Regions from separate parts of the Paenibacillus sp. M-152 genome, predicted to be linked through region 1. Evidence: riboswitches for the same ligand, from Rfam matches in the RefSeq annotation. Region 1 holds a riboswitch; the other holds the start of a gene.

Region 1 (5,076 bases):
AATTATTGACCAGCATTTCAAAACCTGATTTGACTTTGCCCTCAATGGCCTTATCGAACTTCTTCAATATCCATGCAGCCAGCGGACCAGCTACCATCGCGCCCAGGAACATCGGGATATCGGCCCCCACAATGACCCCCATCGTCATAATGGCACCGATCACACCTCCACGCTGTCCGTGAATCATCGTGCCTCCCGTGTAACCGATCAGCAGTGGCAGCAAATAATTTTTCATCGGATCAACCAGTTGTGCAAAACCCTCATTTGGGAACCACCCGGTCGGAATAAAAAGGGCCGTAATTAATCCCCATGCGATAAAGGCTCCCATATTGGGCATAACCATACCGCTGAGAAAGCGGCCAAAACGCTGTACGGCGACACGAGCGCCACCGTTTGAACTGGACTTTGTGTCCACTGTGCTCATATTCATATCCTCCTTGTGAGTAAATAGCATCACTACCTTTTCTTAAAATTCATACTAAATGACAGCGCTATCTTCATCAACGAAATGAAAACGTACTTTCGTCATGAACGTTGATGACAACATTTAAATTTAAAGTAACGACAAGGCATTATACCTGCATAATTCTTCTTAATATGGCCGATAACAATAGAAATTAGTCGAAAAAACACTGTTGTAAATCTGTGCAATTGTATAAAGAGGCTCTCTTCTAAGCCTGCGTAAGCAACGTAAATACGTCTTCTAAAAGACAACAAAAAAATAGCCGCTATGTCAGGCATAGCGACTATTTTATACAAAAACTGAGCGGACTAACGATGCTCTTATTTAATTCAATATCCATATAAAAAATCAGAATAAAGCGCTATTATTTCATGCTGTATTGCTCATTATTGCTCATCCGAAATCAACTGCTCGTACTGCTCCGCAGACAGCAACTTGCCCAGAGCTTCCTCGACATCATTGCTCATCTCTACTTCGATCATCCAACCCTCTTCATAGGGTGATTCATTCACCAGCTCAGGTGTACTTTCCAGAGCTTCATTTACTTTCAAAACGGTTCCCGTCACCGGAGCAAAAAGATCGGATACGGTCTTCACCGATTCAATTGTACCAATCTCCGTCCCCTGTCCAATCGTTGTTCCCGCCCCAGGTAATTCCACAAAAACAATATCACCCAATTGATGCTGTGCAAAGTCTGTAATGCCGATCCGCAACGTCCCATCCACTGTGCGCTGAACCCACTCATGTTCGTCTGTATACCAAAGTTGCTGTTTCACTTCACTCATCCTGCTTCGCCTCACTTCCACATGAATAAAATGCTTTTGATCACCTGTATTAGACAAGTTAAGATTATGACAATAAGAACATCCATGTCAATAATACTAACAAAAATACTCCATACCAACTCATATAGCGCAGTCTATAAAAAAATGATAACTTGTAACAAACGCTTACATATCCTTATTTATACAATAAATGTTTTTAGGTTGTTTTATATGACATTTTTATTGACATTTTAAATGGATTTGCGTATTAATGGGTTATAGTAATTGCTTTTGAAAATACCTCGACAACTGCAAACGCGGATGAACGCGGAGGGAGAGACTACCAAAAAAGATTCGCATAGCTGTTGTCGCTTGTGAGACAGTTGTACACGCGAATCGGGTCAAGTTGTTATCTGCAAAACCGGGTAACATACCGTTGATCCAAAAGGTAGCGCCGAAGGAGTAAACTTGCATTGCAGGTGAATCTCTCAGGCAAAAGGACCTCTGCCGGACGCATCTCTGGAGAGCATCCGTGAAAAGAGCGGATCACCCAAGGGGAAACCTGGTTCACACCGGGGTAACTTTCTGGTATCAAGGACAGAGCTGAAAGAAGAGTATGGACTGCCGTCTATACGTTTCTTTTAGCCTGTCTTTTTTGTTTAGCCGATTACACTGGATAGGAGTGAAAAAATGTCTAATTTGCGAAGAACACCACTATATTCGTCCTACGGGACGCAGCCCGGGGTTCGTTGTATTGACTTTGGCGGGTGGGAACTCCCCGTTCAGTTTAGCGGCATTCAAAAGGAGCATGAGGCCGTCCGACAACATGCAGGTTTATTCGATGTATCGCATATGGGCGAGTTCTTGGTTGAAGGCAAAGAAGCTGAGGCTTTTTTGCAACAGGTAACTACGAATGATGTCAGCCAGTTGGAACCGGGCCAAGCACAATATTCACTCCTGTGTTACCCCGATGGAGGCGTAGTGGATGACTTGCTTGTATATTGCAAAGGACCAGAGCGCTACATGCTCGTTGTGAATGCCTCCAACATCGACAAAGATTGGGATTGGCTCATACGCCACGTACCAGCATCGATTCATCTGGAGAATGTGTCTGATGCGATAGCATTGCTGGCATTACAAGGACCGGAAGCAGCACGTATTACCGCAGCCGTGACAGATACAGATATTACGAATCTGGCATCTTTCCGATTCCATGAGAACGTGCAATTGTTCGGAGCAAAAGCACTTGTCTCGCGAACTGGATATACCGGCGAAGACGGTTTTGAATTTTATATCCCTGCTGAGGAAGCACCCGCCGTGTGGGATGGTTTACTTCGTTGCGGTGAATCGTATAGACTGATTCCCGCTGGACTTGGTGCTCGCGATACGCTGCGCTTCGAGGCACGGCTACCGTTGTACGGACAGGAGTTATCTGCCACAATTTCACCGTTTGAGGCTGGTTTAGGTTTCTTCGTCAAGTTGAACAAAGGAGATTTTATCGGCAGGGAAGCACTGCAACGTCAAAAAGAACAAGGAATTCCTCGCAAGTTGATCGGGCTGGAAATGATTGACCGCGGTATCCCGCGCGCTCATTATCCGGTGTTCGCTGAAGGTCAACACATCGGTGAGGTCACAACGGGTACTCAATCGCCCACCTTGAAGCGTAATCTGGGGCTGGCCCTGGTGGACAGTCGTTTTAGCACCCTATCGACACCGCTGGAGGTCGAAATTCGTGGTAAACGCCTGCGTGCGGAAGTGGTCCCAGCCCCCTTTTATAAACGGCTACGCTGATCTTAATCCTCTTCATTATAAAAAAGCGATCATGTCAGATATAAAATTCTGGATTTTCCAATTAAGACTATGTATTAGCTAATTTACTATCTAAATTTTGCTTTTCGAAAGGAGCCAGAACCTATGAAGCAGCATCGCTATCTCCCCATGACCGAACAAGATCAAACTGAAATGCTGCGTGTGGTGGGCGTATCATCCATTGATGATTTATTCAGTGACATTCCAGAGGCTATTCGATACCAAGGGGAACTCCCTCTTTCCTCTCGGCTCGACGAAAGAGCCTTAACCCGCCACATGACCGAGCTGGCCGGACGAAACGCCAATACAGATACACATGCTAGCTTTCTTGGTGCAGGTATTTATGATCATCATATTCCATCCGTTATCCAACACATCACCTCACGTTCCGAATTTTACACAGCCTACACCCCCTATCAGCCGGAAGTAAGCCAGGGCGAGCTGCAAGCCATTTTTGAATTCCAGTCGTATATTTGCGAATTGACAGGTATGGCGGTAGCTAATGCCAGCATGTACGATGGGGCTACAGCTCTGGCGGAAGCGGGCTCATTGGCCGCTTCCGCCACGCGTCGTAAACAGCTTATCGTATCAAGGTCTGTCCATCCAGAGGCACGTCAGGTATTGGCAGCCTATGCACGCGGATTGGACCTGGACATTGTGGAAATCGGCTGTTCGGATGGCGTAACGGATGTCGATGCGCTAGCAACGGCCGTATCGGAACAGACGGCGGCTGTTTTGATCCAAAATCCCAACTTTTTCGGAGCCGTGGAAAATCTGAAGCCGATGGCTGACCTCATCCATGCGCATCAAGGGCTTATGGTTGTTAGTGCCAATCCACTGGCACTAGGCTTGCTAGAGACCCCTGGTAAGCAAGGCGCGGATATTGTTGTAGGAGACGCGCAGCCACTTGGGATCTCATCCTCCCTCGGTGGTCCGACCTGCGGTTACTTTGCCGTTTCCCAGGCGCATATGCGCCGTATCCCTGGACGTATCGTAGGCCAAACCACAGACCGTAACGGCAAACGCGGCTTCGTGCTGACCTTGCAAGCGCGGGAACAGCATATCCGCCGCGAAAAGGCCACGTCTAACATTTGCTCCAATCAAGCGTTGCTCGCTTTATCTGCATCTGTATATTTGTCTGTCATGGGTAGACAGGGGATCAAGGAAGTAGCCGAGTTAAATTTGCATAAAAGCCGTTATGCGTTAGAGCAATTGCTGAGCTTGAAAGGTGTATCTACCTCGTTTAACGCACCAACCTTTAATGAGTTTGCCCTTAAACTGCCTGAGGGTACAGATATGAGCAAACTCCAGGCCGAGCTGCTAGCTGCCGGATTTATCGCTGGCTACGATTTGGGCCGGGACTATGAGGAACTTGCTGGTCACATGCTGATTGCCGTGACGGAGCAAAGAACCAAAGAAGAGATTGACCAATTTGTACACACCTTGGGGGGATTGCTATGACACACACCGGACAGGATCAGAAACAAGAACTGTTAAAGGAACACGATCAAACGCTCATTTTTGAATTGAGCCGTCCGGGTCGCATCGCTTATTCCCTTCCCGATTGCGACGTTCCCCGTCGCCCGGTGGCAGAGCTTTTGCCGGATTATGCGCTGCGCAGCGAACCTGCAGCATTACCCGAGGTATACGAAGTAGATGTTATTCGCCATTATACCGCCCTGTCCCAGCGCAATTTCGGCGTCGACAACGGATTTTATCCGCTTGGCTCGTGTACGATGAAATACAATCCGAAGGTGAATGAGGATGTTGCCCGTTACGCAGGCTTTGCTAAAATTCACCCATATCAGCCGGAGGATAGCATCCAGGGGGCTATGGAGCTGCTGCATACGCTCCAAAATGATCTGGCTGCGTTGACCGGCATGGATGCCGTCACGCTTCAGCCCGCTGCTGGCGCCCATGGCGAATGGACCGGGCTGATGATGATCCGCTCGTACCACGAAGCACGTGGCGAGCGACGTACCAAGGTGCTCGTGCCGGATTCATCGCACGGAACGAACCCCGCCAGTGCAACCGTCGCGG
Region 2 (5,076 bases), 170 kb from region 1:
GTCCGATTGCTTGCTTGTCTTGCCCCCTTTTGCGCCTGATCCATGCTGATGGACCCGCACGATCGTGGCATCAATCATTATGCTTTCTTCGTCGAGATCAAGCGAAACATGCTCTAGAACCTTATCCCAAATCCCTGCTTTCTGCCAGCGCCGAAAGCGAGTATATACCGATTTCCAATGGGGAAAGGTGTCTGGTAGATCCCGCCATGGGGCACCCGAACGAGCGACCCAAAGCATGGCATTTAACATCCATCGATTGTCCACAGTAGGACGTCCTCCTTGTGGTTTACGTTCGGGTGGAAACAGCTTTTGAATTAGCCGCCATTGTTGATCTTGGATTTCGTATCGTGTACTCATCTACTTTATTTAACCTATTTAAGCTTTGTTAAACAGTTTGAAGACACACCCTAGAGTGAAAACATTAGATAAGAAAAGAGGTTTTTATACCATGACGAAGACGCTAAAAGGATTCCCGCAAAACTTCCTATGGGGCGGGGCAACTGCAGCCAACCAATTGGAAGGTGCTTTTGACGTAGATGGAAAAGGCCTGTCCAGCGCAGACATGATAGCCTATGTACCTAAGGCAGAACGTAAAAACGATCATGCTATAGAAATTTCGTCTGAACGACTGGAGGACATCTTGGCAGGGAAGGTAAACGCCCGTTTTCCAAAGCGTGAAGGAGTGGACTTCTACCACCGCTACAAAGAAGATATTGCTTTGTTTGCAGAAATGGGCTTTAAAGTATTCCGGATGTCCATCCACTGGTCGCGGATTTTCCCGAATGGATATGATGCCGAGCCGAATGAAGCAGGATTGCAATTTTACGACAATGTATTCGATGAGCTGCGCAAGTATGGTATTGAGCCGTTGGTAACATTGTCACATTATGAAACACCGCTAGGTCTGACACAGAAGTATAATGGCTGGTTGGGACGCGAAGTCGTAGATCATTACGTAAAATATGCCGAAACGGTATTTACACGCTATAAGGATAAAGTAAAATACTGGCTGACCTTTAACGAAATCAATGTCATGACTATGAGTCCGTTTACTGGCGGCGGTGTGGTTATTGACCGTGTAGGAAACAAGCAACAAGCGATATATCAAGCATTGCACCATCAATTTGTAGCAAGTGCACTGGCGACCAAACGGGGACATGAGATCATTCCGGATGCTCAGATCGGCTGTATGCTGGCTCGCATTGAAAGCTACCCACATACGTGTAACCCAGAGGATATTCTGAAAGCACAGCATGAAAATCAAATGAATCTGTTCTTTACGGATGTGCATGCTCGTGGGGAGTATCCCAACTATATGAACCGCTATTTTGTAGAAAATAATATTGTGATCCAGACAGAACCCGGCGATGCTGAAATTTTGAAAAATAATACGGTTGATTTTATCTCATTTAGCTACTACATGACCTTGACCGTATCGGTAGGTCCAGAAGGAGAAAAGGCAGCAGGGAACCTGATTGGCGGTGTGAAAAATCCGTATTTGCAGTCCTCCGATTGGGGATGGCAGATTGATCCGATCGGCCTGCGTGTTACACTAAATACGTTTTATGACCGTTACCAAAAGCCGCTGTTCATCGTGGAAAATGGCCTGGGTGCGTACGATAAGGTAGAAGAGGACGGCTCTGTGCATGACACGTATCGCATTGATTACTTGCGTCAGCATATTGCCCAAATGAAGGAAGCCATTGCTGACGGTGTTGATCTGATTGGTTACACCAGCTGGGGTCCTATCGACCTTGTGAGCATGTCTACTTCCGAAATGTCCAAGCGCTACGGATTTATTTACGTTGATTTGGATGATGACGGTAACGGAACGCTCCAACGCTCCAAAAAGGACTCATTTAACTGGTATAAAAATGTGATAGCAACCAATGGTGAAGAATTGTAATTCTATATCGTTTTGGGCGGGTACAGCAGAGAAAATCCTTAGGATGCAATCTGCTGTACCCGCTTTTTGTATAGACACCCTATTAATTTGTCAGAGGGCTTCACAAATTTTTCACTTGTAATACGCTGAAAGTTTTCTGTATAATAAATAAAAATTTCATATGTCTGGTTGATGTTTGCGGGAGATGGAACGAAAGTTCCGACCGAAGGGGCAAAACTCTCAGGTGCTTAAGCTGATTTACAGCAACAAGCAGGGACCGTAAACGGACAGAACTCTGGAGAGACCCTTAATTGGGCGCCGAAGGTGCACCGCAGATTATTATCTGCTTAAACTCTCAGGCAAAAGGACAGAGACGCGAATAACCTGTGACAGGGAATACTCTACGCTTTTAGAGATAAAATCCTGTACAAATTGGTTTGTTTTTCGTGCCTTTAACCTCTCCAGGAGTCGAATCAACGGATTTGACTCTTTTTTGTTTTTTAATATGCTGGAGGAGCGGGTTGAAATGAATTTGGTACATTTATTAGAAACAATTGACAGTTGGATGTGGGGAGCGCCGCTTCTAATTCTCGTCATGGGCACTGGGTTGTGGCTAACGATCCGTCTGAAGATGCTTCAGATTATTCGATTGCCCTTAGCGCTCAAGCTAATTGGTAAAGCGCCGGACGAAGGCAGCGGGGATGTCAGTAGCTTTGGAGCATTGAGTACGGCACTCGCAGCTACTGTAGGTACGGGAAGTATCGTCGGTGTCGCAACAGCGATCAAACTGGGTGGGCCCGGTTCATTATTCTGGATGCTGGTTGCAGCTTTTTTCGGGATGGCAACCAAATATGCGGAAGGGTTATTATCCGTTAAATACCGTGTTAAAGACCGGAACGGACAATTTTCGGGTGGACCGATGTATTATATTGAAAACGGGCTTGGCCGCCGTTTCAAGCCGCTGGCGATGTTGTTTGCCTTTTCTGGTATTCTTGTAGCACTATTTGGAATCGGTACTTTTCCGCAAGTAAAGGCTATCGTTTCTTCTACGGAAAGTAGTTTTGGCGTGCCAACAGTAGTTACAGCAATCATTATTTCCGTGTTGACGGCTGTTGTTACGATTGGAGGACTCAAAAGTATCGCCAAGGTATCCACAAAGATTGTTCCATTCATGTCGGGGCTCTATATCGTGGTTTGTTTAATCGTACTCATTAAGTTTGCAGGAGAGCTTCCTCATGCGATCGCACTAGTATTACAAGGGGCTTTCTCGACAACATCTGCGACGGGTGGATTTGCCGGAGCCACGATTATGCTGGCGATGCGAAGCGGAGTTGCCAGAGGGATCTTTGCAAATGAAGCTGGTTTGGGAAGTGCGCCAATCGCAGCAGCAGCAGCTAAGACGAAATGGCCCGCAGAACAAGGACTAATATCCATGACGGGCGTTTTTATCGATACGATGATTATTTGTAATTTGACAGGATTTACATTGCTGGTTACGGGAATATGGAGTGGAAATGATGATGGAGGTCTGATGACTCAACATGCGTTTTCCAGTGCCTTTCCGGCTGGAGCAGAGCTCGTGACGATTAGCCTTATTTTATTTGCGTTCACAACGATACTTGGCTGGAACTACTACGGGGAACGCTGTGTTGAATATTTGCTTGGGGTCAAGTGGATTAAACCATACCGTTATCTGTTCATCATACTGGTTGCCGGAGGCGCGTTCATCAAGCTCGATGCCATCTGGCTGCTGGCAGATATTTTTAACGCAATGATGGCTTTTCCGAACCTGATTGCACTGCTCGGCTTGTCAGGCATTGTCGTTGCAGAAACCCGAACCTATATGAACTCTTTGTACCCTAATAAGAAAAAGGGCATTCTTGCAGGTGCCAATGTAGGGGCGGCTATCCAAGTAGAAGAAAAAGGACAAACGATCAATTCATAAATAATAAAAGGGAGTGCTCTCAGCCATCACAGGCTTGAGGACACTCCCTTTTAATTGTTATAACGATGCACGCAAAATAGCTAAAATATCTTCCTGTTTCAGCTTTTGATAATTACCGAAACCTCCGTGCTCCATTTCACGGGCCGCAATGCTTGCGATGTTTTCCAATTGTTCATCATTAATGTTGTAATCGGCCAGGGTAGAAGGGGCACCAAGACTTGTCCAGAACGCACTTAGACGGTCAATACCTTCCAAGGCAATTTCTCTGTCAGTTTTACCTACAGTGTTCAAGTCGAACATACTGAGCATCAGCCGCTTCATGCGTGCAGCGTCCTGATCCACTGTATGTCTCATCCAGTTGGGAAACAGAATCGCTAGACCGCCAGCATGAGGAATATCATATACAGCAGATAGTGCATGTTCAATGGTATGCGAAGCCCAATCCCCGAAGTAGCCCATTTGCAGCGTACCGTTCAGGGCAATCGTCCCAGCATATAATATCGTTTCGCGATGCTCATAGTTGTGCAAATCCTCCAGCAGCTTAGGTGCCGTTTCAATCACGGTTTGCAGCACAGAAAAGCACATACGATCTTGCAGCGGTGTATTTTTAACATTGTGAAAGTACTGTTCAAAGACGTGGCTCATCATATCCACCATGCCATAAACCGTCTGATCACGTGGCACAGAAAAGGTGTTTTTCGGGTCCAAGATGGAGAATTTAGGATGCGTCACCGCGCTGCCCCACACGTATTTTTCGTTCGTTTCCCAGCTGGTGATGACAGAATCCGGATTCATTTCCGAACCCGTGGCGGCGAGTGTAAGGATGGTACCGAAGGGCAAAGCCTGGATTGGCATATGTTTTTTGTTGATAATATCCCACACATCGCCGTCATATTCAGCCCCTGCTGCGATGGCTTTGGTGCAATCAATAACGCTTCCGCCGCCAACTGCAAGCAGGAAGTCTATCTTTTCATTTCGGCAAATCTCGATGCCCCTCTTAACGGTAGACAAGCGCGGATTGGGTTCAACGCCCGACAATTCATGAATGTAGAGGTGCAGAGGCTCTAACGCGTTTAATACCTGGTCATACAAACCATTTCGCTTGACACTTCCGCCTCCATATACCAGCAAAATGTTTTTGCCGTAATTCAACAGCTCTTGCTGCAATTGTTCAATTTGATTGTCTCCAAAAATTAATTTGGTGGGATTATAATATGTGAATTTGTTCATCTGGAAGGTTCCCCTC

The links. Region 1 has a riboswitch for glycine ahead of gcvT (glycine cleavage system aminomethyltransferase GcvT). Riboswitches for the same ligand answer to the same signal wherever they lie in the genome.
Region 2: it holds a riboswitch for glycine, as region 1 does, so the genes downstream of both, EGM68_RS19905 (alanine/glycine:cation symporter family protein) here and gcvT (glycine cleavage system aminomethyltransferase GcvT) in region 1, are expected to answer to the same signal.

What each region holds. Positions count from the first base shown of each region.
Region 1 covers NZ_CP034141.1:4,395,318-4,400,393, forward strand. The annotation lists gene EGM68_RS19110 (PTS mannitol transporter subunit IIBC) at 1-424, opposite strand, end outside; gene gcvH (glycine cleavage system protein GcvH) at 850-1,248, opposite strand; glycine riboswitch at 1,549-1,741, shown strand; glycine riboswitch at 1,742-1,838, shown strand; gene gcvT (glycine cleavage system aminomethyltransferase GcvT) at 1,918-3,018, shown strand; gene gcvPA (aminomethyl-transferring glycine dehydrogenase subunit GcvPA) at 3,142-4,497, shown strand; gene gcvPB (aminomethyl-transferring glycine dehydrogenase subunit GcvPB) at 4,494-5,076, shown strand, end outside.
Region 2 covers NZ_CP034141.1:4,566,568-4,571,643, reverse strand. The annotation lists partial or broken gene EGM68_RS19915 (IS5 family transposase) at 1-357, opposite strand, end outside; gene EGM68_RS19910 (glycoside hydrolase family 1 protein) at 449-1,906, shown strand; glycine riboswitch at 2,075-2,159, shown strand; glycine riboswitch at 2,171-2,266, shown strand; gene EGM68_RS19905 (alanine/glycine:cation symporter family protein) at 2,412-3,830, shown strand; gene EGM68_RS19900 (iron-containing alcohol dehydrogenase) at 3,888-5,060, opposite strand.